Regions from separate parts of the Lelliottia nimipressuralis genome, predicted to be linked through region 1. Evidence: riboswitches for the same ligand, from Rfam matches in the RefSeq annotation. Region 1 holds a riboswitch; each other region holds the start of a gene.
What was found. Region 1 has a riboswitch for thiamine pyrophosphate ahead of thiB (thiamine ABC transporter substrate binding subunit). Riboswitches for the same ligand answer to the same signal wherever they lie in the genome.
Positions count from the first base shown of each region.

Region 2: another riboswitch for thiamine pyrophosphate. It lies ahead of thiM (hydroxyethylthiazole kinase); the one in region 1 lies ahead of thiB (thiamine ABC transporter substrate binding subunit).
Region 3: another riboswitch for thiamine pyrophosphate. It lies ahead of thiC (phosphomethylpyrimidine synthase ThiC); the one in region 1 lies ahead of thiB (thiamine ABC transporter substrate binding subunit).

Region 1 covers NZ_CP167172.1:738,291-748,550, reverse strand. The annotation lists gene leuB (3-isopropylmalate dehydrogenase) at 1-359, shown strand, start outside; gene leuC (3-isopropylmalate dehydratase large subunit) at 362-1,762, shown strand; gene leuD (3-isopropylmalate dehydratase small subunit) at 1,773-2,378, shown strand; gene ACB496_RS03500 (sugar efflux transporter) at 2,411-3,589, opposite strand; gene sgrT (glucose uptake inhibitor SgrT) at 3,710-3,862, opposite strand; gene sgrR (HTH-type transcriptional regulator SgrR) at 3,950-5,605, shown strand; TPP riboswitch at 5,642-5,742, shown strand; gene thiB (thiamine ABC transporter substrate binding subunit) at 5,774-6,757, shown strand; gene thiP (thiamine/thiamine pyrophosphate ABC transporter permease ThiP) at 6,733-8,343, shown strand; gene thiQ (thiamine ABC transporter ATP-binding protein ThiQ) at 8,327-9,031, shown strand; gene ACB496_RS03470 (DedA family protein) at 9,089-9,856, opposite strand; gene araC (arabinose operon transcriptional regulator AraC) at 9,985-10,260, opposite strand, start outside.
Region 2 covers NZ_CP167172.1:2,960,290-2,970,549, forward strand. The annotation lists gene ACB496_RS14195 (nucleoside permease) at 48-1,325, shown strand; gene ACB496_RS14200 (ADP-ribosylglycohydrolase family protein) at 1,322-2,326, shown strand; gene ACB496_RS14205 (PfkB family carbohydrate kinase) at 2,323-3,279, shown strand; gene ACB496_RS14210 (GntR family transcriptional regulator) at 3,253-3,999, opposite strand; gene thiD (bifunctional hydroxymethylpyrimidine kinase/phosphomethylpyrimidine kinase) at 4,049-4,849, opposite strand; gene thiM (hydroxyethylthiazole kinase) at 4,846-5,616, opposite strand; TPP riboswitch at 5,653-5,749, opposite strand; gene ACB496_RS14225 (YadA-like family protein) at 6,221-7,165, shown strand; gene ACB496_RS14230 (hypothetical protein) at 7,367-7,828, shown strand; gene ACB496_RS14235 (diaminobutyrate--2-oxoglutarate transaminase) at 8,092-9,468, shown strand; gene ACB496_RS14240 (aspartate aminotransferase family protein) at 9,485-10,260, shown strand, end outside.
Region 3 covers NZ_CP167172.1:217,328-227,587, reverse strand. The annotation lists gene hemE (uroporphyrinogen decarboxylase) at 1-396, opposite strand, end outside; gene nudC (NAD(+) diphosphatase) at 441-1,214, opposite strand; gene rsd (sigma D regulator) at 1,312-1,809, shown strand; TPP riboswitch at 1,863-1,971, shown strand; gene thiC (phosphomethylpyrimidine synthase ThiC) at 2,055-3,950, shown strand; gene thiE (thiamine phosphate synthase) at 3,950-4,585, shown strand; gene ACB496_RS01050 (HesA/MoeB/ThiF family protein) at 4,578-5,333, shown strand; gene thiS (sulfur carrier protein ThiS) at 5,317-5,517, shown strand; gene thiG (thiazole synthase) at 5,519-6,289, shown strand; gene thiH (2-iminoacetate synthase ThiH) at 6,286-7,419, shown strand; gene ACB496_RS01030 (diguanylate cyclase domain-containing protein) at 7,689-9,233, shown strand; gene ACB496_RS01025 (PTS sugar transporter subunit IIB) at 9,410-9,715, shown strand; gene ACB496_RS01020 (PTS lactose/cellobiose transporter subunit IIA) at 9,719-10,036, shown strand; gene rpoC (DNA-directed RNA polymerase subunit beta') at 10,152-10,260, opposite strand, start outside.

The DNA.
Region 1 (10,260 bases):
GTTCCAACCTGTTCGGCGATATTTTGTCCGATGAATGTGCGATGATCACCGGCTCCATGGGCATGCTGCCCTCCGCCAGCCTGAACGAAGAGGGCTTTGGCCTGTACGAGCCTGCGGGCGGTTCCGCGCCGGATATCGCCGGTAAAAATATCGCGAACCCGATTGCACAGATCCTCTCCCTGGCCCTGCTGCTGCGCTACAGCCTGGACGCGAACGACGCAGCCGATGCAATCGAAAGCGCCATTAACCGCGCATTAGAAGAAGGTATCCGCACGGGCGATTTAGCGCGCGGCGCGGCGGCCGTCAGTACCGATGAAATGGGCGATATCATTGCCCGCTATGTCGCTGAAGGGGTGTAATCATGGCGAAGACGTTATACGAAAAATTGTTTGATGCGCACGTAGTTTACTCGGCACCAAACGAAACCCCGCTGCTGTACATTGACCGTCATCTGGTGCACGAAGTGACGTCACCGCAGGCCTTTGACGGTCTGCGCGCGCACAATCGTCCCGTTCGCCAGCCGGGTAAAACCTTCGCCACGATGGATCACAACGTGTCGACTCAGACCAAAGACATCAACGCGTCGGGCGAGATGGCGCGTATCCAGATGCAGGAGCTGATTAAGAACTGCAACGCCTTCGGCGTTGAGCTGTACGATTTGAACCACCCGTATCAGGGCATCGTCCACGTAATGGGTCCTGAGCAGGGCATCACTCTGCCGGGAATGACCATCGTCTGCGGCGACTCCCATACCGCCACGCACGGCGCGTTCGGTGCGCTGGCGTTTGGTATCGGAACCTCCGAAGTCGAGCACGTTCTGGCGACGCAAACCCTGAAACAGGGCCGCGCGAAAACCATGAAAATCGAAGTCAAAGGTCAGGCGGCGGCAGGTATCACCGCGAAAGACATCGTGCTGGCGATTATCGGTAAAACCGGCAGCGCAGGCGGAACCGGTCACGTGGTGGAGTTTTGCGGCGATGCTATCCGTGCATTGAGCATGGAAGGCCGTATGACCCTGTGCAACATGGCGATCGAGATGGGTGCTAAAGCCGGTCTGGTCGCACCGGACGAGACCACGTTCAACTATGTAAAAGGCCGTCTGCACGCGCCGAAAGGCAACGATTTTGACGAGGCGGTGGAATACTGGAAAACCCTGCAAACCGACGACGGCGCGACATTCGATACCGTTGTCACCCTGCAGGCAGAAGATATCGCACCGCAAGTTACCTGGGGTACCAACCCAGGCCAGGTGATTTCCGTTAACGACAACATTCCCGATCCGGCCTCCTTTGCCGATCCGGTGGAACGCGCAAGCGCCGAAAAAGCGCTGGCGTACATGGGCCTGAAACCGGGCATTCCGCTGACCGACGTGGCAATCGACAAAGTGTTTATCGGCTCCTGCACCAACTCTCGCATCGAAGATTTGCGTGCAGCGGCAGAAATTGCCAAAGGCCGTAAAGTCGCGCCCGGCGTGCAGGCGCTGGTCGTGCCAGGCTCTGGCCCGGTAAAAGCCCAGGCTGAAGCTGAAGGGCTGGATAAGATCTTTATCGAAGCCGGTTTTGAGTGGCGCTTACCGGGCTGCTCCATGTGTCTGGCCATGAACAACGACCGTCTGAACCCGGGCGAGCGCTGCGCCTCTACCAGCAACCGTAACTTTGAAGGCCGTCAGGGCCGCGGTGGACGTACCCATCTGGTCAGCCCGGCAATGGCAGCAGCTGCCGCTGTGACCGGCCATTTTGCTGATATTCGTGGTTTGAAATAAGGAGACAATCATGGCAGAGAAATTTACCCAACATACGGGTCTGGTTGTCCCGCTGGATGCGGCGAATGTTGATACGGACGCCATCATTCCCAAGCAGTTCTTACAGAAAGTGACCCGCACTGGCTTTGGCGCGCACCTGTTTAACGACTGGCGTTTTCTCGACGATCAGGGCCAGCAGCCGAATCCCGAGTTCGTTCTGAACTTCCCGGAATTTAAAGGCGCTTCGATCCTGTTAGCCCGCGAAAACTTTGGCTGTGGCTCGTCCCGAGAACACGCCCCGTGGGCGCTGACGGACTACGGTTTTAAAGTGGTGATCGCCCCGAGCTTTGCCGACATCTTTTACGGCAACAGCTTCAACAATCAGTTGCTGCCGGTGACGCTGACCGACGAACAGGTCGATGAACTGTTCGCGCTGGTGAAGGCGAATCCGGGCATTTCGTTCGAAGTGGATCTGGAAGCGCAGGTGGTGAAAGCGGGTGACAAAACTTACAGCTTTAAAATCGACGACTTCCGCCGTCACTGCATGATCAACGGCCTCGACAGCATTGGTTTGACCCTGCAGCACGAAGCGTCCATTGCGGCCTACGAAAACAAACAACCGGCGTTTATGCGCTAACGAAAAAGGCCCGCGCAAGCGGGCCTTTTTGTTTAACTCTCTTTGACGCGAAGCGTCAGCGCCAGCGTCACCAGCGAGATCCCCGCAATCACCCAATACACGGCAAAGTGACCATAGCTTTGCGCCAGCGCTCCCTGAATCACCCCCGCCAGAATCACCCCTGTCGAAATACTGTTGGTGAATAACGTCGTGGCAGATCCTGCCCGCCCGGGCATCAGATCCTGGAACCACAGCATCCCAATCCCGGCGACAATGCCGATAAAAATCGCGTTAAAAAGCTGCAACGCCAGCAGCGCTTCGCGACTGTGAAACAGGATTAATCCCAGGTAAAACAGGACGCCAGCCGCCACCGCAACCACCATCATCCGGCGTTTGCCAAAGCGCTTCACGTAAAAGCCCGCGAGGATCATTGCCGGGATTTCCAGCCCGGCGGCGGTACCCATTAAGATCCCGGCGAGCTTATCCGGCAGCCCCAGATCGCTGCTGATCCACAGGGGCATATCGATGATATACATGGTGTTGCAGGTCCACATCAGCGTCGAGGCAATAAACAGCATGCGCACGTTTTTATTGTGCCAGCCGCTCACCTGGGTGACGGGCGTATCCGCCGCCTGCTCCACCCGGGCGACCGACGGCAGCACAAAGGCGATCAGCGCCAGGCTGATGGCAAAAATCCCGGCCGCAATGGAGAACATCACCGTAAAGCCGTAATTCAGCGCCAGCATAAAGGCCAGCGGCGGGCCGATCACCCACGCCAGGGAGAGCTGTGCACGCATCACCGAGCTGAACATCACCACTTCCCGCGCCGAGCTGTCCGCGTACTCACGGGCGAGCGCAAAAAGCTGCGGCATGGCGGTATTGGCGAGCGAGGCCAGCAGCACCCCGCAGGTGAGCAGCGTCAGATAGTGACGGTTGAAGGCAAACAGCAGAGCGTTGCCGATGGCCATCGCGCAACAGAACAGAATTAATTTGCGGCGATCGCCCTGGCTGTCGGATCGTTTTGCCAGCCACAGGCTGACCAGGATCCCGGCAATGGCGTTGACCGTGTAAAACAGGCCCACCCAGAAAGGCTGTGCGCCCACCTCACGACTCAGGAACAGGCTCAGGGTCGGCGCCTGTAGCGCCCCCGCGACGCCCATCATAAAGGCCACCAGCATAAAAGCGGCATACACGCCATTCAGGCGGCGGCCCATCGTCATCAACCAGAGCATGCGCAGTTCCTTGTCAAAGAGGAGCGAAATGGAGAGGCAGTGTAAACGAAAAAAGCCAGCAAAAACATTTTGCTGGCGGGTGATAAGCACCAATACTCAGTCACACATGATCGAGGCGAGTCAGCGGTCAGAGGTCGATTTCGTAACGTCCCACTGCATCAGATCTTCAAGCATTTTCAGGCGCTGTTCTGCGCACTGGCGGGCCAGCCAGGACACTCCCTTTGTCGCTGAAAAGTAGTGCTGATAAAACTGACGTGCGGTAGACCTCTTCATATTTACCTCCTCACTTCAACAAGGAGGATTATTGGCTTAATATGAGGATTAATAAATTGCTGATTTTTTGTCAGGAGTTCCCCTTTTATGCCGTCTGGTCGTCTGCAACAACAATTCATCCGCCTCTGGCAGTGCTGCGAAGGCCAGTCAAAAGAGACCACGCTGAACGAACTGGCGGAACTGCTGAACTGCTCGCGCCGCCACATGCGCACGCTGCTGAACACCATGCAGCAGCAGGGCTGGCTGAACTGGGAGGCGGAAGCAGGGCGCGGAAAGCGTTCGCGCTTAACCTTCCTGTATACCGGTCTGGCCTTACAACAGCAGCGCGCTGAAGACCTGCTGGAGCAAGACCGCATCGATCAGCTGGTGCAGTTGGTGGGCGACAAAGCCGCCGTGCGCCAGATGCTGGTCTCCCATCTGGGTCGCAGTTTCCGCCAGGGAAAGCACATCCTGCGCGTGCTCTACTATCGTCCGATGAAAAACCTGCTGCCGGGCACGGCGCTACGCCGCTCCGAAACGCACATGGCGCGACAAATCTTTAGCGGCCTGACGCGCATAAATGAGGAAAACGGGGAACTGGAAGCCGACATCGCGCACCACTGGCAGCAACTTTCTCCGCTGCACTGGCGCTTTTTTTTGCGTCCCGGCATCCATTTTCATCATGGCCGCGAGCTGGAGATGAACGATGTGATCGCTTCTCTGCAGCGCGCTCGCGGGCTGCCGCTCTACTCCCACATCGCACACATTCACTCTCCTACCGCCTGGACGCTGGATATCGAGCTTTCCGAGCCTGATCAGTGGCTGCCGTGGCTGATGGGCTATGTCCCGTCGATGATTTTGCCTCATGAATGGGAGAGCATGCCCAGTTTCGCCAGTCAGCCCGTCGGCACCGGCCCTTACGCCGTGATGCGCAATAACAGTAACCAGTTGAAAATCCGCGCCTTCGATGACTACTTTGGCTACCGCGCGCTGATTGACGAGGTGAATGTCTGGGTGCTGCCGGACATCAGCGAAGAGTTCAGCCCCGGCCTGACGCTGGAAGGCCCGACCGAAGGCGAAAAAGCCGTCGAAAGCCGCCTCGAAGAGGGTTGCTACTATCTACTGTTTGACGCCCGCACCCACCGGGGTGCCAGCAGCGAGGTGCGCCAGTGGATAAGCCAGATCCTCGCCCCCGCCAATCTGATCTATCAGGCGGAAGACCAGCACCAGACCTACTGGTTCCCGGCCTACGGGCTGCTGCCTCGCTGGCACCACGCCCGTCCTGGGCGCGGCGAAAAGCCCGCCGGGCTGGAAACCATTACCCTCACCTATTATCGCGAACACGTTGAGCACCGCTTTATTGCGCGCATCATGAGCAAACTGCTGGCCGCGGAAGGCGTGACGCTGGAAATTCAGGAGGTGGATTACGATGAATGGCATCGCGGCGAAGCGGTGAGCGATATCTGGCTCAACAGCGCGAACTTCACTCTGCCGCTCGATTTCTCGCTCTTCTCGCACCTGTATGAGATCCCGCTGATCCAGCACTGCATTGCCCGCGACTGGCAGCAGGACGCCGCTCAGTGGCGCGCCGGAGAGATGAATCTGGCGGTCTGGTGCCAGCAGTTGCTGTCCCAGCAGGCGATGGTACCGCTGATCCACCACTGGCTGATGATTCAGGGACAGCGCAGTATGCGCGGCTTACGCATGAACACGCTCGGCTGGTTTGACTTTAAATCCGCCTGGTTTGCGCCGCCGGAACCATAACACTTTCGTAATATTCACCAAATCATTACAATACCGCCGTTCTCAACGGGGTGCTGCATCGATGATGTGCGCTGAGATAATACCCGTCGAACCTGATCCGGATAACGCCGGCGAAGGGATTTGAGGCTGTCGCTCAAAATCCTTTGCCACTCAACTTTGAGGTGCAAAGTGTTAAAAAAAGTTCTCCCCCTGCTGGCGCTCTTCGCGCTGCCTGCGTTTGCCAAGCCCGTTTTAACGGTCTACACCTACGACTCCTTTGCAGCCGACTGGGGCCCAGGCCCGGTGGTCAAAAAAGCTTTTGAAGCCGACTGTCACTGCGAACTGAAATTCGTGGCGCTGGAAGATGGCGTTTCGCTGCTCAACCGTCTGCGGATGGAGGGCAAAAACAGCAAGGCCGACGTGGTGCTGGGCCTGGATAACAACCTGCTGGAAGCGGCCTCGCAAACCAAACTCTTTGCCAAAAGCGGTATCGCCGCCGATGCGGTGAACGTTCCGGGCGGCTGGAAAAACGACACCTTTGTCCCCTTCGATTACGGTTACTTTGCCTTTGTCTACGATAAAAACAAGTTGAAGAATCCGCCGAAAAGCCTGAAAGAGCTGGTCGAGAGCAACCAGAAATGGCGCGTGATTTATCAGGACCCCCGCACCAGCACACCGGGCCTTGGCCTGCTGCTGTGGATGCAAAAAGTGTACGGCGACAAAGCGCCGGAAGCCTGGCAAAAACTGGCGGCGAAAACCGTCACCGTCACCAAAGGCTGGAGCGAAGCCTACGGCCTGTTCCTGAAAGGCGAAAGCGATCTGGTCCTGAGCTACACCACCTCGCCGGCCTACCACATTATCGAAGAGAAAAAAGACAACTACGCCGCCGCTAACTTTGCCGAAGGCCACTATCTGCAGGTGGAAGTCGCCGCCCGCACCGCGGCCAGCAAAGAGCCGGAACTGGCCGAGAAGTTCCTGAAATTTATGGTCTCGCCTGCGTTCCAGAACGCCGTCCCGACGGGCAACTGGATGTATCCGGTGACCGACGTGAAACTGCCTGCGGGCTTCGATCAGTTGAGCAAACCGCAAACCACGCTGGAGTTCACCCCGCAGCAGGTTTCCACTCAACGCGCCGCCTGGATCAGTGAATGGCAACGCGCCGTCAGCCGCTAATTCCCGGCTGGCTGCTCCCTGGGCTGACTGCCGCCACGCTGATGGTGGTGGTGAGCCTGGGGGCTTTTCTTGCCCTGTGGCTGAACGCACCGCAAAGCGATCTCGCCGCGCTGTGGCACGATAGCTATCTCTGGCACGTGGTGCGATTCTCCTTCTGGCAGGCATTTCTCTCAGCCCTGCTCTCGGTCGTCCCGGCGATCTTTTTGGCACGGGCGCTGTATCGCCGCCGTTTTCCCGGAAGACAAGCGCTGCTGCGCCTGTGCGCGATGACGCTGATCCTGCCCGTACTGGTCGCCGTCTTCGGTATTCTGAGCGTGTATGGGCGCCAGGGGTGGATCGCCACGCTGTTGAGTGTGTTTGGCATCGAATGGACATTTTCGCCTTACGGCCTGCAGGGCATCCTGCTGGCCCACGTTTTTTTCAATATGCCCATGGCGACGCGACTGTTCTTACAGGCGCTGGAAAATATCCCTGGCGAACAGCGACAGCTGGCCGCCCAGCTCGGAATGCGCGGATTTGCCTTCTTTCGCTTTGTTGAGTGGCCGTGGCTGCGGCGGCAGATCCCGCCCGTTGCAGCATTAATTTTTATGCTCTGCTTCGCCAGTTTCGCCACAGTGCTGTCGCTGGGCGGCGGCCCGCAGGCCACCACCATTGAGCTGGCGATCTATCAGGCCCTGAGTTACGACTACGATCCGGGTCGTGCGGCGCTGCTGGCGATGATCCAGATGTTCTGCTGCCTGGGGCTGGTCCTGCTCAGCCAGCGACTCAGTAAAGCCATTGCAGTGGGGAGCCATCAGGTAAACGGCTGGCGCGATCCGCAGGACAGCCTGCGCAGCCGCCTGAGCGATCTCCTGCTTATCGTACTTGCGCTGCTGTTACTCCTCCCGCCGCTGCTGGCCGTGATGGTGGATGGTCTCAATCTGAATCTGATCTCGGTGCTGCAACAGCCGGTTCTGTGGCAGGCGCTGTGGACGTCGCTGCGAATTGCCCTCGGCGCCGGGCTGCTGTGCGTCCTGCTGACCATGATGCTGCTCTGGAGCAGCCGCGAGCTTTACGCCCGCCACTCCCGAATCGCCGGGCAAGCGCTGGAGCTGAGCGGGATGTTGATTCTGGCGATGCCGGGCATCGTGCTGGCGACCGGGTTCTTTTTGCTGTTCAGCAGCACCATCGGATTACCCGAGCACGCCGACGGAATCGTCATTTTCACCAACGCGCTGATGGCGATTCCCTATGCCCTGAAAGTGCTGGAAAACCCGATGCGCGACCTGAGCGCCCGCTACACTCTGCTCTGTCAGTCGCTGGGGATGCGCGGCTGGCAGCGAGTGAGGGTCGTTGAACTCCGCGCCCTGAAACGCCCTCTGGCACAGGCGCTGGCCTTTGCCAGCGTGCTGTCGATTGGCGATTTCGGCGTAGTGGCGCTATTTGGTAATGACGATTTCCGCACGCTGCCGTTCTGGTTGTATCAGCAAATCGGCTCGTATCGCAGTCAGGATGGTGCCGTGACGGCCCTGCTCCTGCTGCTGCTGTGCTTTACCCTCTTCACCGTTATCGAAAAACTTCCGGGGCGCGATGCTAAAACTGACTGATGTAACCTGGCTTTATCAGCACCTGCCAATGCGCTTTACGCTCTCCGTCGAACGCGGAGAGATGATTGCCATTCTCGGCCCAAGCGGTGCCGGGAAAAGCACGCTGCTCAATCTGATTGCCGGTTTCCTGCCTCCGGCGCGTGGCGAAATGTTGATCGACGGGCAAACGCACACCCATACGCCGCCGTCCCAGCGCCCGGTGTCGATGCTGTTCCAGGAAAATAATCTGTTTACCCATCTGACGGTGCGACAGAATATCGGCCTTGGAATGGACCCCGGCCTCAAGCTGACGGCGCTTCAGCGTGAGAAACTCGAAGCGATTGCCCAGCAGATGGGGCTGAATGAATTTCTCGATCGCCTGCCTGGCGAGCTTTCTGGCGGGCAGCGTCAGCGCGTCGCGCTGGCTCGCTGTCTGGTGCGGGAACAGCCAATTTTGCTCCTCGACGAGCCGTTCTCGGCCCTCGACCCGGCTCTGCGTCAGGAGATGCTGTTGCTGGTAAAAGAGGTGTGTCAGCAAAAAAATCTCACCATGCTGATGGTCTCGCACAGCGTGGAAGACGCCGCCAGAATCGCGGCGCGCTCCGTCGTGATTGCCGACGGGCGCATCGCCTGGGATGGGGAAACGCAGGAGCTGATAAGCGGGAAGGCAAGTGCCTCAGCGTTGTTGGGAATAATGCAGCCGCAGTAAGCCCGGCAAACAATGCGCCACCGGGCAATCTCAGGCCTGGTGGCGGCTGAAAATCGCCTATCGGCTCACCACCTTCAACAAAATCTCGCCATACACCGGCATCAGCGGATGACGAATCAACGCCACCAGCGCCACCACGGCAACCCCGAGCGTCAAGGGCGCCAGCCACAACAGGCGGCCACGCGGCAGATACTGGGTGAGGCGATCCGTACCGGCTTTCGCACTGCGCCACAGGCGCCAGCACAGCCACACCGCGACCCACAGCAGCAGCGCGGTGGCTAACAGCAGCCATTTAAAATGGCCGCTTTGCGCATCGGCGGGGATATCAATCGCCGCACCGGCCAGAATGCCCGGCAGGAAATAGAACGGCGGCCAGAAGACGCAGCCAATGATATTGGGCAGAATAAATTTTGAAACGGGCAGATCCAGCATCCCGGCAACCATCGGCACCAGCGGACGCGTCGGGCCGACAAAACGCCCGACCAGAATGGTAAACATACTGTGCTGATGGAGGGCATGCTCGGTTTTGTCGAGCAGCGCTTTGTTCTTTTTCATGAACGACCAGCGGTGCAACGGCTTTTTGAAGCGCCAGCCTAACCAGAAAGAGATCCAGTCGCCCAGCAGACAGCCAACGATACCGGCCATCCACGCCTGCCAGAAGTTCACCTCGCCGCTGCCAATCAGCGCACCGAGGCCCGCCATCATGACAGTGCCAGGTAAAATCAGCCCCACCAGCGCCAGCGATTCCAGAAAGGCGACCAGCGCGACAGCGATCAGCGAGTAGGCCACGGACTGCGTAATAAAATGTTCCAGCAATGCCTGCATAACGATTCCGGTCAGATAACAGAGCAGGGATTCTGCGAAGTGCTTCCTGCCTCGTCAAGACAACAATTGTCTGAATAGTTTACCGGGTGCCGCCAGACTTCACCTGTTTGTTTCGTTTCATTTACGTTTTACTCACATCCGGCGCGGAATTCGCTCGGGCTGGCACCGGTGCATTTCTTGAAGACGCGGGAAAAATAGAGCTGATCCTCAAAGCCGACGTTACGCCCCACGGTGGCAATCGGCATACGCGTGGTGCTGAGAAGCAGTTTGGCCTGGCTGATGCGCTGATCCTCGCGCCAGCTCAGAACGCTCACCCCCAACTGCTGCCGGAAAAGGTGCGACAGGCGCGACGGCGACAGGCAGACGTGCTGCGCGACCCCCGCAATATCAAACTGGCTGTCCGA
Region 2 (10,260 bases), 2.2 Mb from region 1:
GAGTGGTATGTTAAAGGCGTACCCTCTCTGACATGCAGGATTAAACAATGAAAACGAAAGTCCAACTGTCATTCATGATGTTTGTTGAATGGTTTATCTGGGGCGCGTGGTTTGTGCCGCTGTGGCTGTGGCTGAGTAAAAGCGGCTTTACCGCCGGGGAAATTGGCTGGTCGTATGCCTGTACCGCTATCGCCGCGATCCTCTCGCCGATCCTCGTTGGCTCGCTGACAGACCGCTTCTTTGCCGCACAAAAAGTGCTGGCGGTGCTGATGTTTGCCGGGGCAATTCTGATGTACTTCGCCGCCCAGCAAACGCAGTTCAGCGCCTTCTTCCCGCTGCTGCTGCTCTACTCTCTGACCTACATGCCGACCATCGCCCTGACCAACAGCATTGCCTTTGCGAACGTCGACGACGTGGAGGCCGATTTTCCGCGCATCCGCGTGATGGGGACGATTGGCTGGATCGCCTCGGGCCTGGCCTGCGGGTTCCTGCCGCAAATGCTCGGCTACAACGATATTTCTGACACCAATATTCCCCTGCTGATGACGGCGGCCAGCTCTGCGCTGCTGGGCGTGTTTGCCCTGTTCCTGCCGAACACGCCGCCGAAGAGCACCGGCAAGCTGGATATCAAAGTGATGCTGGGGCTGGATGCGCTGATTTTGCTGCGCGATAAAAACTTCCTCGTGTTCTTCTTCTGCTCGTTCCTGTTCGCGATGCCGCTGGCGTTCTACTACATCTTTGCGAACGGTTATCTCACGGAAGTGGGCATGAAAAACGCCACCGGCTGGATGACCCTCGGCCAGTTCTCTGAAATCTTCTTTATGCTGGCGCTGCCTTTCTTCACCAAGCGCTTTGGTATTAAAAAGGTCCTGCTGCTGGGCCTGATTACCGCCGCTATCCGCTACGGCTTCTTTGTCTTCGGTGGCGCGGACCAGTACTTCACCTACGCCCTGCTGTTCCTGGGCATTTTGCTCCACGGCGTAAGCTACGACTTCTATTACGTCACCGCGTATATCTACGTGGACAAAAAAGCGCCTGTGCATATGCGTACCGCAGCGCAAGGGCTGATCACACTCTGCTGCCAGGGCTTTGGCAGCCTGCTGGGCTACCGTCTGGGCGGCGTGATGATGGAAAAAATGTTTGCCTATAAAGAGCCAGTGAACGGGTTGACCTTCAACTGGGCCGGAATGTGGGCGTTCGGCGGCATTATGATCGCCGTTATCGCCGTGCTGTTTATGCTGTTTTTCCGCGAATCGGATAAAGAGATTACCGCCATTGAGGTGGATGATGCCGATACTGCGCTGACACGAGGGGAAGTAAAATGAAAGCAGAACGTATTCTCGGTGCCCTGTACGGGCAGATGTTGGGGGATGCGATGGGCATGCCGTCAGAGCTGTGGCCAAGAAGCCGCGTGAAAGCCCATTTTGGCTGGATCGACCGCTTTTTGCCCGGCCCGGCAGAGAATAATGCCGCCTGTTATTTTGGCCGCGCGGAGTTTACGGATGATACCTCCATGGCCCTGAGCCTGGCGGATGCCATTATTGAATGCGACGGGCAGATTGATCCCGACGCCATCGGCAGGCATATCCTGCTGTGGGCCGAAGAGTTTGATGCTTTTAATAAGAACGTGCTCGGCCCAACGTCAAAAATTGCCCTTAACGGCATCCGCAGCGGTAAACCGGTGAGCGAGCTGGAAAATAATGGCGTTACCAACGGCGCGGCGATGCGCGCCTCACCGCTCGGCTGCCTGCTCCCGGCCACCCGCCTTGAACATTTTGTTGAGCAGGTAGCGCTCGCCTCCAGTCCGACGCACAAATCGGATCTGGCGATTGCCGGTGCGGTGGTGATCGCCTGGGCAATCTCCCGCGCCATTGACGGGGAAAGCTGGCAGAACATCGTCGACGCCCTGCCCGGCATCGCGCGTTATGCCCAAGAGTCCAGATCCACCACGTTCAGCGCTTCTCTGGCTGCGCGTCTGGAACTGGCCCTTAAAACCGTGCGCGAGGCCAACGGCATCGACTCCGCCAGCGAGCAGATTTACCAGCTCGTCGGCGCAGGCACCAGCACCATTGAATCCGTTCCGGCGGCGATTGCGATGGTGGAACTGGCCGGGACAGACCCGAACCGCTGCGCAATTTTATGCGCAAATCTCGGCGGGGATACGGACACTATCGGTGCGATGGCGACCGCGATTTGCGGCGCGCTGCACGGCGTGCAGGCGATTGATCCAGCCCTGAAAGCCGAGCTGGATGCGGTGAATCAGCTGGACTTTGGCTACTACTGCGAGCATCTGCTGCACTATCGGGAAGAAAGAGAGGGCGCATGAGAACCGAACTTTCTCACCAGCTTGAAACCTTAACGGCCCAGCGTCCGGTGACGGTACTGGGTGCGGCGGTCATCGACGTGATCGCCGATGCCTACGCCCTGCCCTGGCGCGGGTGTGATATCGAATTAAAACAACAGGGCGTGAACATTGGCGGCTGTGCGCTGAACATCGCTATCGCCCTGAAACGCCTCGGGATCACGGCGCAAAACGCGCTGCCGGTCGGGCACGGCGTGTGGGCCGATATCATTCGTAACGCTATGACAAAACAGGATCTGCACAGCGCGGTGGAAGCCGAAAGCGGTGATAACGGCTGGTGCCTGGCGCTGGTGGAGCCGGACGGCGAGCGCACCTTTATGTCTTTCAGCGGCGTGGAAAACCAGTGGCAGCAGAGCTGGCTGGACGCGCTTGTGGTGCCGCCTCACAGCCTGGTATCTCTCTCGGGCTACCAGTTGGCCTCGCCGTGCGGGTACCTGCTGACGCACTGGCTGGAAGGGCTTAAAGACGTAACGGCGTTTATCGATTTTGGGCCACGCATCGCGGATATTCCTGATGCATTGATGGCACGTATCATGGCCTGCAAACCGATTGTGTCGCTGAATCGCCAGGAAGCCGTTATTGCGGCGGAGCGTCTAGGTGTGTCCGTGGAAGCCCTCGGCAAGGCGTGGCAGGCGCATTACAGCTGCCCGCTGATTGTGCGGCACGATAAAGACGGCGCAGAGTATTACGACGGTGAAAATGCCGGGCATGTTCCGGCATTTCCCGCCACGGTGGTGGATACCATTGGTGCGGGCGACAGCCACGCAGGTGGAACGCTGGCCGGGCTGGCGGCGGGTTGGACGCTCCCGGACGCCGTATTACTCGGTAATGCGGTGGCCGCGTGGGTAGTCAGTCATCGCGGCGGCGACTGTGCGCCGACGCGCGAGGAACTACTCCTCGCACACAAAGACGTATAAATCGCTGCGACAGTAGCTAATGCTGTACTCAATCGGCCGGTGTTGCTGGTCAAGCGCGACTTGCTTGATCACCAGCACCGGTATTTTTTCGTCCATTTTGATGTGCATCTGGAATTCGCTGTCCGGCATCCGGGCGCTGACGCGCGAGCGGGTACGCTGCGGGAAAATATTCTGGCTGCGGAAATAGTCGTACAGAGAAATACCGATGGCATCGGGGTCGTGGATCAGCCCAACCGGCACCCAGGACTCTTCAATCGACACGGCGTCATCATCGACGTAGCGAATGCGCTTGAGCATAAAGACATCGCTTTGCGGTGCGATTGAGAGCTCCGACGCCACCTCATCCGGGCATTTGACGATCCGCTTATTCACCCACAGGGTGTCAGGCTTTTTGCCGCGCAGGACAACCTGCTGAGAAAACCCGCGCGCCTCCTTGAGGGAATACTCAAAGATGTTATTAATCTGCGTGCCATAGCCCTGAGAACGCGTGACCACGCCCTCCTCTTCCAGCGCCTGCAACGCTTTGCGCACGGTAATGCGCGACACCCCGGTCAACTGGCTCAGATCGCGCTCGCCCGGCAAAATGTTGCCATGCTCCAGCATTCCGCTGCGCACGGCGTTTTTTACCGTCTCGGCAAATCTCAGATAAAGCGGGGTATTATCCACCGCCGCAAACCGTTCATTCAGTTGAGCAATTAACCGGGTATGCGCTTGTTCCATCTCTGTTTTCCTGGAAGAAAGTCCTTATTCAGTATACTCCTTCAGCGCTTTACCACCATGCATGAAAATGGTGAACCGGGCCAATACCGTGACCGACTTCCAGAGTATCGGCTTTGGCGAGCGCCAGTGAGAGCCAGGCTTTAGCGTCCTGCACCGTATCGGCCCAGTTTTCATGACGCGGACGCCGCGCCGCCAGTGCTGCCGACAGGGTGCAGCCGGTGCCGTGGGTGTTTTTGGTGATGACGCGCGGGGCGGTAAATCGCTGCGCACCGTCGCGGGTAAAGAGCCAGTCCGGGCTTTCGGCGTCGTCCAGATGACCGCCCTTCATCAGCACCGCTTCACAGCCCAGCGCCAGTAATGCACGGCCCTGCTCTTTCATCTCCTGTTCGCTGCGGGCGTGCGGCGCATCGAGCAGCGCCGCCGCTTCCGGCAGATTCGGCGTAATGAGCGAAACCTGCGGCAACAGCTTTTTACGCAGGGTTTCAACGGCAGACGTTGAAAGCAGCGGATCGCCACTTTTCGCCAGCATCACCGTATCGAGCACCACGTTTTGCACCTGATAACGCTTCAGCCGCTCGGCCACCGCTTCAACGATATCGGTTTCGGCCAGCATGCCGATTTTGGTGGTATCAATGCGTACGTCGCTGAACACGGAATCAAGCTGAGCCGCGACAAAATCTGGCTCAATGCGATAGACCGACTGCACGCCACGGGTATTTTGCGCCACCAGCGCGGTGATGACCGAGCAGCCATAAGCCCCGAGAGCGGAGAACGTTTTGAGATCAGCCTGAATACCCGCGCCGCCGCTCGGATCGGTCCCTGCGATAGTTAATGCGTTGATACGTTTCATGCCTGCGCCTCCAGATTCCAGAGGGCGTCGATAAAGGCGCTGGCAAAACTGCCCGGCCCGGCGCTGTGTGCGGCGGCTACGCTTCCCGCGCGCTTCATCCATCCACAGGCGGCAGCCACATTATCCAGCCGATCGCCCGGCAGCGAGCAACTTGCCGCAACCACCGCTGACAGGGCACAGCCGGTGCCGACCACGCGGGTCATCATCGGATCGCCGCCAGCGATGGTTTTCGTTCGCTGCCCGTCTGTGACGTAATCCACCTCCCCCGTGACCGCAACAATGGCGTTGCTCTGGCGTGCCAGCGCCTGGGCTGCGGGCAACGCGCTGGCAGCGGTATCGGTAGTGTCTACCCCGCGACCGCCCGCGCTCATGCCGGCAAGGGCAAGGATTTCTGAGGCATTCCCACGGATGGCGGCGGGTTTTAGAGTGAGAATTTGCTGGCAAAAGCGGGTGCGAAACGCCAGCGCACCGACCGCCACCGGATCGAGAGTCCAGGGCTTCCCTGCGGCAACCGCACGTTCAATTGCCCGGCGCATGGCCTGCGCGCGCGGCGAGGTGAGCGTACCGACATTGATTAACAGCGCATCGGCTATCCCGGCAAACTGCTCCGCCTCTTCGGCTTCGATAACCATCGCCGGAGAGGCCCCGAGGGCCAGCAAAACGTTCGCGGTAAAGGCCTGCACTACATCGTTAGTCATGCAGTGAGTAAGCGGAGAACGGGTACGGAAGTGGTGTAAAACGTGTAAATCGAGCAGGTCAGGCTGCATGGTTTCGCTCCTGCCTTGCGTCAAGAAGCGATAGCCGTGAGGGGCATCTGACTTCCCTACGCTGGCATTATCCAGATCAGGTGGTACGGGTATTTCTCAGCCTTCACAAAGAAGGGCACCCCGAGTCAATTTACTGAGCAGTTCAGTAATTTTAGCAGGGTAGAGCAAGCCATCGCCTCAGGCAAGCCTTCGCGAGCCAATTTCTGTCGCGCGTCAGGGCAAAAATATTAAAAAAATAGCCTCAACATTCATTTACTGTGTATACATTTAATCTCTTTGATTATTCAGATTTAATGTTTTTAACTCTCCGCTTCTCTTGGCACTACCACCTCGCAAACCAGGGTAACAATACAAATAAAAACAACGCTTTATGTAAAATTAATGTTTACTTTCAGCAACTTAGATATATGAACTACACGTGATCTGCGTCAAAGTTCACGCGCGTCAGTTAGACGATAGTTCAGCCCGGTTAATAAGATTGTGACCATCGAAGAAATACACCCTCTGGAGCAGACCTACTCGACTCGATTTTTCGCGTCGGTTTTTAGCTGCGTTATATCTAAGAATTTTTGCATTTATTGTTGAGATTGAGATCGTGAAATTAATGCTTACTCGTAAAACCCCTGTCGCTGTATTTGCGTTGACTCTCATCTGCGCCGGAAGCGTATTTGCTGCACCATTAGATTATTCTCAAGCGTGGGGAGATACCGTTGAGTCCGATCACCAGGCGGCTATCGGTCTTATCAACGATCATCAGAACCAGATCACCCAAAATAAAGTCGATAGCGAACAGGCTATTCAGGGACTGAATACGCGTATCAGTAGCGTAGATGACGATCTGAATAGCACTAAAGATGCGGTCCTGGTGGTCAACTATGATTTACAGCAGACGCGAACAGATTTAAACACGCAAATTGATAATACGAATAATGCGGTCACTCAGCAGAAAATCGACATCGATAATGCACTTCAGCAGACCAATACGAACATCACTAACCAGATTACGACGGTAACAAATACCACCACGCAGCAAACGACCAATATTGAAAAAGATCTTCAGCAGACTAAGCAGGATGTGAATCAGCAGATTTCGACGGTGAAGAACACCAGCACGCAGCAGTCGGCCAGCCTGAATAAAGATCTTCAGCAGACTAAACAGGATGTGAATCAGCAGATTAACCATCTGCAGAGTGCCGCTGCCCAGCAGTCGGCGAGCGTCGAGAAAGACCTGCAAGACGCGAAACAGTCGTTTGCTCAACAGCAGTCCGCCAGTAATAGTCAGTTCAAAAACCTGAAAGATGAAGTGGACGATAACAAGAAAGAATCCCGCAGCGGGGCGGCATCTGCCATCGCCATTGCGTCAATGCCTCAGGTACAGGTGGGCCAGCAGGTGATGTTTTCCGCAGGCGTCGGGACATTCAAAAATGAGCAGGCGCTGAGCGTGGGCGCATCATTCCATGCAGGCGACGCAACCGTGATTAAAGCGGGTGTCAGTGATTCCACCAACAACGATTTCGCGATGGGCGCGGGTATCGGAATTGGCTTCTGATATATCTGCTCTCGTTATTAAAGAGTGATTTTGTACCTGTTGATGATAGCCATCATGATAAAAATAATAATATTTTCTGCTGTGCTTTATATTTTATTAATACTGACCGGATTTTGGCTCGGGACGATGTACAGAGATTATTTCTCCTGTCGCGATCTCATCTCATCTTTAAATTGTATCCAATGTGTTAGAGGTTATTAAATGAAGAAATTAATGATGGTCGCCATTGCTGTCTCTGCGCTTTCGGCCTGTTCCTCTCCGGCTGAGCGTATGGCGAAGTGTGAAGCGCAAGGCGTCAGCCGCGATACCTGTTATTTAGCGGAGCAAAACCGCACCACGACGATGAACGCCGTGGCCGAAAAACAGGCGCTTGAGAATGCCGCCAACGCCGTGCAGCACGGTCAGAGCGCCAAAGTGCATGACCCGCTGCGTGAAGCCTCGTTCACGGCCAACGGAATCAAAGCCAGCGTCAGCAACGGCTTTTTCACCGCCAAAATCAACGGTAAGCAGGCGACGATAAAGCGTTTTAATGCGAATAGTTATGAGATTAAAGGCGCGGGTTACGTACTCTCCATCACCCTTGATGAAGACGGTATTACCGATGCGTCATGGAATAAAACCCATGGCCGCGATCATGGCTTATTGCAGTTCACGCAGAAGTAATGTTAAGGCGGCTAACGTGCCGCCTTTTTTGTATTGCGCGGGGTGAGGGCTTTTCGCGTCGAAGCGGCAGATTTTTGTTATCAAAAACATCGGGTTATTGAACGCTCTTTAACCCCCCTCTTTTGTAACAAAACAGTAAACAAATTAACCATTGAGCCACGCGCCAAAAGGCTCTATATTGGCCGCGTTTTTTACTCGCCCTATCCTTTACTAACTATTTATTCAATCGAGGCGCATAAGGCTGCCCCGGTTGTGGGAGTGATATGATGACGGATAAAGTCCGTATTGACACCGCAGATGCCCGCAAAAGCAACGAAACCTATCTGGCCCGTCAGGCCGAGTTTGAATCGAACGTCAGGAGTTATCCTCGCAAACTGCCTTTAGCGATCGCTAAAGCAGATGGCGTGTGGATTACCGATGCAGATAATAAAGAATACCTTGACTGTCTTGCCGGCGCTGGCACCCTCGCGCTTGGCCATAACCATCCTGATGTGCTGAAAAGCATCCAAAATGTCATTACCAGCGGCTTGCCGTTACATACTCTCGATCTGACAACACCGTTGAAAGACGAGTTCTCTGAGTATCTGCTCTCCCTGCTGCCAGGCCAGGGCAAAGAATATTGCCTGCAGTTCACCGGCCCATCCGGTGCCGATGCGGTAGAAGCCGCGCTGAAACTGGCGAAAAAAGTCACCGGTCGCAGCAGCATTATCAGCTTCTCCGGCGGCTATCACGGGATGACCCACGGCGCGCTCTCTGTGACAGGTAACCTGTCTCCGAAAGAAGCGGTCGATAACATGATGCCAGAAGTGCAGTTCATGCCTTACCCGCACCAGTACCGCTGCCCGCTGGGTATCGGCGGTGACGCGGGCGTGAAAGCGCTGACCTACTACTTTGATAACCTGATCAACGACGTCGAAAGCGGCGTGCGTAAACCTGCTGCCGTGATTCTGGAAGCGGTTCAGGGCGAAGGCGGCGTGAACCCGGCTCCGGCTGAGTGGTTGCAGCGCATTCGTAAAGTGACTCAGGAACACGGCATTCTGCTGATCCTCGACGAAGTTCAGGCTGGCTTCTGCCGTACCGGCAAGCAGTTTGCCTTCGAACACGCGGGTATCGAGCCAGACATCATCGTAATGTCTAAAGCTGTCGGCGGCGGTCTGCCACTGGCCGTTCTCGGCATCAAAAAGCAGTTCGATGCCTGGGCACCAGGTCATCACACCGGCACCTTCCGTGGCAACCAGCTGGCGATGGCAACCGGCCTGACTACGCTGAAAATTCTGAAAGATCAGAATATCGCTGACAAAGTGGCCGCTCAGGGCGAATGGCTGAAAGGCCAGCTGGTTGAGCTGCAGCAGCGTTATCCGGTGATCGGTCACGTGCGCGGCCTGGGCCTGATGATCGGCATCGAGATCGTGAAACCGAACGAAGCGGCAGATCACATGGGCTGTTTCCCTGGCGACGGCGATCTCTCTGCCCTGATCCAGAAGAAATGCTTCGAAGCAGGCCTGATTCTGGAGCGCGGTGGTCGTAACGGCGTGGTTCTGCGTCTGCTGCCATCCCTGCTGATTAGCGATCAGGAACTGAAAGTCTTCCTGGATAAATTCGAGCAGGCGCTGCTTGCTGCGGGCGTTCGCCCGGTCTAACGGAGTTAGGAAAAAGATGTCTGAGTCAAACCCAATTCTGTCGTCGTCGGCGCAAAGCATCGAGGCCTATCAGCAGGCCATCGAGCAAAGCTCTCAGGCGGTGATGCAGTGGCTGCAGCAGTCTGAGATGTATCAGGGGAAAACCGTCGCCGAGCTGCGCGAGAATATCTCCCTGAACTTCGGTCAGAAAGGCCTCGGCAACGAAGCGGCGATTGCCCGCGCGGTCGAGTACTTCCTGAAAGACAGCCTGTCGGTTCACCATCCGCAGTGTGTGGCGCACCTGCACTGCCCGAGCCTGGTTGTGAGCCAGGCGGCAGAAGTGCTGATCAACGCCACCAACCAGAGCATGGACTCCTGGGATCAAAGCCCGTCAGCAACCATCATTGAGATGAAGCTGATCGACTGGCTGCGTACCCGCGTGGGTTATCAGGCCGGGGATGCGGGCGTGTTCACCAGCGGTGGCACCCAGAGCAATCTGATGGGCCTGATGCTGGCACGTGACGCGTTCTTCGCGCGTCAGGGCCACTCCATCCAGCAGGACGGTCTGATCGGTGATCTGCGTAAGATCCGCGTACTCTGTTCTGAAAACGCGCACTTCTCCGTGCAGAAGAACATGGCGCTGCTCGGTCTGGGCTACCAGTCGGTCATTCAGGTGAAAACCGACGAGTGCTCACGCATGGATCTGAGCGATCTGGCGGCGAAAATTGCCCAGTGCAATGCCAACGGTGAGCAGATTCTGGCGATCGTCGCCACCGCCGGGACCACCGACGCGGGTGCGATCGATCCGCTGCG
Region 3 (10,260 bases), 520 kb from region 1:
GCGAATAGTGCGCACCGCGTTCATGACGTAGCCCAGCTCCTGTTCAGGGTCTGGAATCGGCAGTTTATCGACGTCAGCTTTACTCTTAATCGGTGAGGTAAAACGCGGGCCTTCGCCGGTTTCGAAATAGAGACCCAGCCCCATCGCGTCCGGAATGGTCAGGATATCTGAAAAAAGGATCGCCGCATCGAGCGGGAAACGGCGCAGCGGCTGCAGCGTGACTTCGCAGGCCAGCTCGGCGTTTTTGCACAGGGACATAAAATCGCCCGCCTCGGCGCGCGTGGCTTTGTACTCCGGCAAATAGCGGCCCGCCTGGCGCATCATCCATACCGGGGTGATATCAACGGGTTGGCGCAGCAGCGCACGCAGATAACGATCGTTCTTCAGTTCGGTCATTTTTGCAGTTCCTTAAGCGTCATGCCGCCAGTGTAACATGTGATTCATTCATAGTCGGCCCGACACATCGCGACGGTATCTTCTATCAGACGACGCGCCACGGTGCCCGATGGCGGGAGAAGGGGTAAGTCGTCGTAGCGATACCAGTTGGCTTCCAGCAGCTCTTTTTGGTCGATCACGATATCGCCGCTGTCATAATCCGCCATAAACGCTGTCATCAGCGACATGGGGAAGGGCCACGGCTGGGAGGTGACGTAACGCAGGTTTTTCACCTTGATGCTGCTCTCTTCCATCACTTCGCGAGCAACAGCCTGTTCGAGCGTCTCACCCACTTCGACAAAGCCAGCCAGCACCGTATGCACGCCATTGCGATGGCGAGTGTGTTGCGCCAGCAGAATAGTGTCATCCCGACGAATGGCGACGATGATGCACGGGGCGATTTGCGGGTAGTAGCGCTCCCGGCAGTGGCTGCACAGCATGGCCCACTCGGATTTACTCTGGTGCATGGTGTGCCCGCAGTAGCCGCAGAACTTATGGGATCGGAAAAATTCTGCCAGTTGCACGCCACGCCCGGCCAGCTGGAACAGACCGACGTCCAGATCGATCACCTGGCGAACCGATCCCATTTCGTGATGGCGATTTTGCTGGATCAACCACACGGGATCGCCCTGCCATTCGCCGAGCCAGAGTGCCCTCTGCCCCGCAAGATCGAAACGTCCTGCCTCGCCGTAAGGTAATTCTCCGCCGGGCAACCATAATTTTTGTTCGTGGCTGACGATCCACCAGCCGCGATCTAATTTTTCAATTATACGATCCATATCTATTGCACTACCTTTGCTTCACAGGCATGTTGATAACAATATTCTTACATTTCCGGGTGGCCAGCTTTTTCATCTTAACCTTGTGGAGTCAAACATGCTAAACCAGCTACAAAGCCTGACAGAGCGCGTCGGAGGAAGTCATGACCTGGTCGATCGCTGGCTGCACGTGCGTAAACATTTGCTTGTTGCTTACTACAATCTGGTTGGCATTAAGCCTGGCAAAGAATCGTATATGCGGTTGAATGAAAAAGCGCTGGATGATTTTTGTCAAAGCCTGGTCGACTACCTTTCCGACGGTCATTTTAATCTATATGAACGTATTATTCGCGAAATGGAAGGGACCAGCCCGTATTTAGCGGCCACGAAGCTCTACCCACTGCTGGAAGCCAATACTCAGCAGATCATGGACTATTACGACTCAACGCTCGAAAACGCCATCGATCAGGACAATTATCTGGATTTCCAGCAGGCCCTTTCCGATCTCGGCGAAGCGATGGAAGCGCGGTTCACACTGGAAGACAAGCTCATCGCCCTGGTGCTGGACAGCAATCCAAAAGCCAGCAACGAAGACAACATCGCGCGGCCAGCTTGAGTTCTTAAGCGTTAACGAGTAATTTACAAATACCGCACCTGCACTGCAGGCGCGTTTTCTTGTCGGAGTGCCCAGTGCGAAAGCCGGGCTGAGACCGTTAATTCGGGATCCGCGGAACCTGATCAGGCTAATACCTGCGAAGGGAACAAGAGTCAAAATGCTGTTGTATCACCCTCTCTGGGTGATCACACCTCTTGCTTCATCCGTCGTCTGACAAGCCACTCCTTACTTTTTTGGAATGAGCTATGTCTGCAACTAAACTGACCCGCCGCGAACAGCGCGCACAAGCACAACACTTCATCGATACCCTGGAAGGCACTGCTTTCCCGAACTCCAGACGTATTTACATCACCGGTTCGCAGGACGATATCCGCGTCCCGATGCGTGAAATCCAGCTCAGCCCGACACTCATCGGTGGCAGCAAAGAAAATCCCCAGTTTGAAGATAACGAAGCAGTGCCGGTCTACGACACCTCTGGCCCTTATGGCGATGCGGACGTGGCCATCAACGTCCAGCAGGGGCTGGCAAAACTGCGTCAGCCGTGGATTGAGGCGCGCCAGGACAGCGAATCACTGACCGACCGCAGCTCCGCGTACACCAAAGAGCGTCTGGCGGACGATGGTCTGGACGGGCTGCGTTTCTCCGGTCTGTTGACGCCGAAACGGGCGAAAGCGGGAAAATGCGTGACCCAGCTGCACTATGCACGCCAGGGGATCGTAACGCCGGAGATGGAATTCATCGCCATCCGCGAAAACATGGGGCGCGAGCGCATTCGCAGCGAAGTTCTGCGCCACCAGCATCCGGGCGAAGGTTTTGGCGCTCGCCTGCCGGAGAACATCACGCCGGAATTCGTGCGTGATGAAGTGGCCGCTGGCCGGGCGATTATCCCTGCCAACATAAACCACCCGGAATCGGAACCGATGATTATTGGCCGCAACTTCCTGGTGAAAGTGAACGCCAATATCGGCAACTCTGCGGTCACCTCCTCCATCGAAGAAGAGGTCGAAAAACTGGTGTGGTCCACCCGCTGGGGCGCGGACACGGTGATGGATCTCTCCACCGGGCGCTACATCCACGAAACCCGCGAGTGGATCCTGCGTAACAGCCCGGTACCGATCGGCACGGTCCCAATCTATCAGGCGCTGGAGAAGGTAAACGGGATCGCCGAAGATCTCACCTGGGAAGCGTTCCGCGATACGCTGCTGGAACAGGCCGAACAGGGGGTAGATTACTTCACCATCCACGCCGGTGTACTGCTGCGCTACGTGCCAATGACCGCCAAACGCCTGACCGGGATTGTGTCGCGCGGCGGCTCAATCATGGCGAAATGGTGCCTGTCGCATCATCAGGAAAACTTCCTCTACGAACACTTCCGCGAGATTTGTGAAATCTGCGCCGCTTACGACGTCTCCCTGTCGCTGGGCGACGGCCTGCGTCCTGGCTCTATTCGCGATGCCAACGACGAAGCACAGTTTGCTGAGCTGCACACCCTGGGCGAGCTGACCAAAATCGCCTGGGAATATGACGTGCAGGTGATGATTGAAGGCCCTGGCCACGTACCAATGCAGATGATTCGCCGCAATATGACTGAAGAGCTGGAGCACTGCCACGAAGCACCGTTCTACACCCTTGGGCCGCTGACCACCGATATTGCACCGGGCTACGACCACTTCACCTCTGGTATCGGCGCGGCGATGATCGGCTGGTTTGGCTGCGCCATGCTCTGCTATGTCACCCCGAAAGAGCATCTCGGCCTGCCGAACAAAGAGGACGTGAAGCAGGGGCTGATCACCTACAAAATCGCCGCCCACGCGGCAGATTTAGCCAAAGGCCACCCGGGCGCGCAGATCCGCGATAACGCCATGTCGAAAGCTCGATTTGAATTCCGCTGGGAAGACCAGTTCAATCTGGCTCTCGACCCGTTCACCGCACGCGCCTACCACGATGAAACCCTGCCGCAGGAGTCCGGCAAAGTGGCGCACTTCTGCTCCATGTGTGGGCCAAAATTCTGCTCAATGAAAATCAGCCAGGAAGTGCGCGACTACGCCGCCAAGCAGGTGATCGAAGTGGGCATGGCTGACATGTCAGAAAACTTCCGCGCTAAAGGCGGCGAAATCTACCTCAAAAAAGAGGAGGCGTAATGTACCAGCCCGATTTCCCCCCGGTGCCCCTGCGCTTAGGGCTTTACCCGGTCGTCGACAGCGTGGAATGGATTGAACGCCTGCTTGAGGCAGGCGTCAAAACGCTCCAGCTGCGCATCAAAGACAAGCGTGATGAAGAGGTGGAAAGCGATGTGATAGCTGCCATCGAACTGGGGCACCGCTTTGACGCCCGGTTATTTATCAACGATTACTGGCAGCTGGCGATTAAGCATCAGGCCTACGGTGTGCATCTGGGTCAGGAAGATCTCGAGACCACCGATCTGAGCGCTATTCGCGAGGCAGGCCTGCGCCTGGGCGTTTCGACTCATGATGATATGGAGATCGACGTGGCGCTCGCCGCTCGCCCCTCCTATATCGCGCTCGGCCACGTCTTCCCGACGCAAACTAAACAGATGCCGTCAGCCCCGCAAGGGCTGGCGCAGCTGGCGCGCCATATCGCTCGTCTGGGTGATTACCCGACCGTCGCTATCGGCGGTATCAGCCTGGCGCGTGCTCCGGCAGTGCTGGAAACCGGCGTCGGCAGTATCGCGGTGGTCAGCGCCATTACGCAGGCAGCAGACTGGCGGGCGGCCACTGAACAGCTGTTGCAGCTGGCGGGAGCGGGCGATGAATGACACTGATTTCATGCGCTACAGCCGCCAGATCCTGCTCGACGATATCGCCGTCGAGGGTCAGCAAACGCTGCTCGACAGCCGGGTGTTGATCATCGGCCTCGGAGGACTCGGCGCGCCTGCTGCGCTCTATCTGGCCGGCGCTGGCGTCGGCACGCTGGTGTTAGCCGACGACGACGATGTCCATCTGAGCAATTTGCAGCGGCAAATTCTGTTCACCACCGAGGACATTAACCAGCCAAAAGCGCAGATCACCACCCAGCGGCTGAATGCGCTCAACCCTGACATTACGCTCATTGCCGTGCAGAAGCGGCTGGAGGGAGACGCGCTCCATCAGGAGGTCGCCCGCGCCGATGTGGTGCTGGATTGCACCGACAATATGGCGACACGTCAGGCGATCAACGCCGCCTGCGTGGCCCTCGATACGCCGCTCATTACCGCCAGCGCCGTTGGGTTTGGCGGGCAGATGATGGTGCTAACGCCGCCGTGGGCGCAGGGCTGCTACCGCTGCCTGTGGCCGGACGATGAAGAGCCGCAGCGCAACTGCCGTACGGCGGGGATCCTCGGGCCGGTCGTCGGCGTGATGGGCACCTTGCAGGCGCTGGAGGCGATCAAGCTCATCAGCAAAATGGCGACCCCGCGCAATACGCTGCGGATGTTCGATGCCCGTTCAGGAAACTGGCGGCATCTGGCATTGCAGCGCGCCAGCGGGTGCCCGGTATGCGGAGGACAGCATGCGCATTCTGTTTAACGATGAGCCAATGCAGTGCGTTTCGGGGCTTAGCGTCGCAGCCCTTCTCGACCAGCTACGCCAGCTGAAGCCGGGTATGGCGCTGGCCCTTAATCAACAGATCCTGCCGCGTGAGCAGTGGGAACATCAGCAGGTACGGGATGGCGATCAGATCCTGCTTTTTCAGGTCATCGCGGGAGGCTGATATGTTACGTATTGCGGATAAACTCTTTGAATCACACCTTTTCACCGGCACCGGAAAATTCGCTTCGCCACAGCTGATGGTCGATGCCATTCGCGAGAGTGGTAGCGAGCTGGTGACGCTGGCGATGAAACGCGTGAATTTGCGTCATCACAGCGATGCGATCCTGGCCCCGCTTCTGGCGGCGGGCGTGACGCTTCTGCCCAACACGTCTGGGGCGAAAACGGCAGAAGAGGCGGTGTTTGCCGCCCAACTGGCACGCGAAGCGCTGGGCACCAGCTGGCTGAAACTGGAAATCCATCCCGACGCGCGCTGGCTGCTGCCCGATCCCATCGAAACCCTGAAAGCAGCCGATATTCTCGTCAAGCAAGGGTTCACGGTTTTGCCCTACTGCGGCGCGGACCCGGTGCTCTGTAAACGGCTCGAGGAAGTCGGTTGCGCGGCGGTGATGCCGCTGGGTGCGCCGATTGGTTCCAACCAGGGGCTGGAAACCCGCGCGATGCTTGAAATTATCATTGAACAGGCCACCATTCCGGTGGTGGTAGATGCGGGTATCGGCGTGCCGAGCCATGCGGCGCAGGCGCTTGAGATGGGCGCCGACGCCGTGCTGGTCAACACCGCAATTGCAGTGGCTGATGATCCGGTGATGATGGCGCGCGCGTTTCGTCTGGCTGTAGAGGCAGGTCTGCTGGCGCGTCAGTCTGTGCCTGGCTCGCGCAGTTATCAGGCGCAGGCCACCAGCCCGCTAACGGGCTTTCTGGAGGCGTACTCATGAGCACCTTCGTCGACCGCTGGCGGGAACTGGACTGGGACGATATTCGTCTGCGAATCAACAGCAAAACCGCCGGAGACGTCGAGCGCGCCCTGAACGCGCGCCATGTCTCCCGCGAAGATCTGATGGCCCTGCTCTCCCCCGCCGCCAGCGCCTATCTGGAGCCAATGGCCCAGCGCGCGCAACGGCTCACTCGCCAGCGTTTTGGCAACACAGTGAGCTTTTACGTGCCGCTCTACCTCTCCAACCTGTGCGCCAATGATTGCACCTACTGCGGCTTTTCCATGAGCAATCGCATTAAGCGAAAAACCCTCGATGAGGATGAGATTGCCCGTGAGTGTGGCGCCATCCGGGAGATGGGCTTTGAACATCTGTTGCTGGTCACCGGTGAACATCAGGGAAAAGTGGGCATGGACTATTTCCGTCAGCACATTCCGGCCATACGTCGCCGGTTTTCGTCCTTGCAGATGGAGGTTCAGCCACTCTCTGAAGAGGAGTACGTGGAGCTGAAATCCCTTGGGCTGGACGGCGTGATGGTCTATCAGGAGACCTATCACGAAGCGATGTACGCCCGGCACCACCTGAAAGGAAAAAAGCAGGATTTTTTCTTCCGCCTGGAAACGCCGGACCGACTCGGTCGCGCGGGAATCGACAAAATCGGTCTCGGCGCGTTGATTGGGCTGTCAGACAGCTGGCGGGTCGACTGTTTTATGGTGGCGGAGCATTTGTTGTGGCTCCAGCAGCACTACTGGCAGAGCCGCTACTCCATCTCTTTCCCGCGGCTGCGCCCCTGCGCTGGCGGTATCGAACCGGCGTCGATCATGGATGAACGCCAGCTGGTGCAAACGATCTGCGCGTTTCGCCTGCTGGCACCGGAAGTGGAGCTGTCGCTATCAACACGGGAATCGCCAGAGTTTCGCGATCGGGTCATTCCGTTAGCCATTAACAACGTCAGCGCCTTTTCCAAAACCCAGCCGGGCGGTTATGCCGATAATCATCCGGAACTGGAGCAGTTCGCCCCACACGATGGCCGTCGGCCTGAAGAGGTTGCCCACGCGCTCAGCACCCAGGGATTACAGCCCGTCTGGAAAGACTGGGATAGCTGGCTGGGGCGCGTCTCGCAGTTACGTTGAAACGCGATGCAACGAGGCGAAATGTTCTCGAGGAGCCTCGGAGTGTCACCATTGAGCAGTTGTCGAATCGACTGTGTTTTTTTAATCTGCAAACGTCAGCAGCGGACGCTGACCAGGGCGAAAAGCTTCTTCCTCGTTTCGCCCTGCCTTCACAAAAATAAGCAGTTTCTGGTCAGTTATTAAGATAAATCATCCTGCCTTAAAATCTGGGAAGTATAATTAACCAGCATACATTTGGACTATCACCTCTTCTGGATCTCTGACAACCCATGCCTGTCCACAGTAAAAAACTCTCTTTTACGACACCTATCCTGGTGAGCTTTGCGGGGATATTGCTCAGTTTTGTGCTGATCGCCGTGTTTATCACGCTGACGCAGCGAAAAGATTTTGTTGAGGATTATCATAATATTAACCTCAATTTCACGCATAACCTGGCGGTGAACTATACGGAATCGATCCTGCGTGAAAACGACCATATTCTTGGCCGGGCTGTCACATTCTTCTCCCGCAATAACCAGCTTGAGAACACGGTGAATGTCGATCGTGAGAACGGATTGCAGGCCCTGATGCAGTTGCAAAATATGATGCCGAACGTTTCGGCTATCTCTCTGGCTGATGCCCAGGGACATTACCTGCGTGCCCCCGAAGTTCTGGCGGATGACAGCAGCAAAAAGTTTGATCCGCGCGTCCGCCCGTGGTTTGTCGGTCAGGCGCAGGCGAGTACCTTAAGCCGCTATACCAGCCCTTATATGGATTACTTTACTCATCAGCTTACCGTTACCCTCTACCGGCCCGTCATTTCGCCGGAAGGTCGCGTTAAAGGGACTCTCGGATTTCATCTCGACCTGGCTTCCATGGGATATACCCTGCGCCAGATGGTCGCCCCCATGCATGGGGAATTCTTCGTGGTGGAGCGCGATGGAAAGGTGGTACTGCATCCGGATACCCGAGCCTTGTTTAAAACCTATGTCAGTGAAGAGCTGATGGACCAGATGACCAGCGGCGAGGGACACACCTACGATCGTAAAACCGGCTTCTGGTACTACTACTACGCCTTTACGAACCCGGACTGGCTCGTCATTTACCGCGTTTCTAATACCACGCTCACCGACATCACACGCCACGAGACGAATATTGTCAGCTGGGGATTTGCGCTGGCCGCCATCGTGATTGTCTTGTTTGGCCTGTATCTGCGCCACGCATCGCGTACGGTACTGATGAACATCATTAATGCCATTAAAACTGGCGAGGTGAATCAAGCGCCGCGACTGGAAGCGATGCTCAGTAAAACCATTCTGACGAACAAAGAGCGCGAGCGGGATTATGTGCGTCAGGCGACCGTGGACGCGCTCACCGGTTGTAAAAATCGCCGCGCCTTCGACAGCGATGTTGCGGCGTTGATGAAAGAGCATCAGCCCTTTGCCCTCGCGCTGGTTGATATTGATAACTTTAAATCCATCAACGATACCTGGGGTCATCTGAGCGGCGACATTGTGCTTCGTAATGTCGCCCGGGAGGGCATCCAGGTCATGCAACCCGAGCATATTTCCGTGTATCGCTACGGCGGTGAGGAGTTTGCCGTTGTCTTCCCGGCAGAACATAGTGATTCAGCTTTTAGCCTGCTGGAAAAATGGCGTCTTCAGGTTGCAGATCGCACCTGGCGGGAAGAGGGTTTGCACGTCACCTTTAGCGCCGGCCTGGGAGAGTGGCACTTCGAGCCGCTGGAGCAGTTAGTGGGCAGCGTGGACGCAGCTCTCTACGAAGCCAAACAGCAGGGCAAAAACCGCACGCTTCTCTCTTCCACCCACGCATAACACCGCATTCTCTGTGCCCGCTTTGGCGGGCGCACTGCTTAATCCGTTAAAATTGTAACCGGTTTCAGAAAAAGCAGATTTCTTTGTGATGCCTCACACACAATCGCCTTAAAGCGGTTGTTGAAGCCGCCTGCACGGGATAATTATCAATAAACACATGTACATCGAGGCTGACTATGAAGAACATCGTTTTATGCTGTGCGGCGGGTATGTCTACCAGCATGCTGGTTCAACGTATGAAAGACGCCGCAGATAAAAAAGGCGTTGAAGTAACCATTAAAGCCGTGCCGGTTGCTGAATTTAAAGACAATATTGCCACCGCCGACATCGTATTACTGGGGCCACAGGTTAAATACGAACTGGCAAAACTTCAGGCTCAGGCGGAACCGCTGGGCAAAAAGGTCGCGGTGATCGACATGATGGATTACGGCATGATGAAAGGCGATGCCGTGCTCGAAAAAGCACTCAAACTGTTGGAGTAAACCATGGAAGATTTAGAAACGACCATCATGGAGTTGCTGGTAAACGCCGGGGCGGCGCGCAGTGCGGCGTTGACCGCGCTGCAACTGGCACGTAAAGGTGACTTCGAGGGAGCGGAACAAGCGATGGAAGAGTCGCGTGAATATGTGAAGCACGCGCATACCATCCAGACCCAGCTGATTGGCCTTGATGAAGGCACCGGCAAACTCCCGGTGAATCTGATTACCGTTCATTCGCAGGACCACCTGATGAACGCGATGGTGATTCAGGATCTGGCGGGAGACATGATTGAGCTTTATCGTCGCCTGCCGCTGCTGAACTGAAAAAATAGAGATATAAAAAAACCCGCCGAGGCGGGTTTTTTGTTGTCGATTGGCGCTAGCGCTTTTACGACCTGGGTTTCGTTACCCGGCGATTTTCACCGCCGGGCATCAACGATTAATCGTTGTCAGAGCCGCCCAGACCTGCGTTCAGCAGTTCTGCCAGGCTTGCAGAAGCATCTTCCGCAGTTACCTGAGGTGCAGCTGGCAGTTCGCCCGCAGCACGA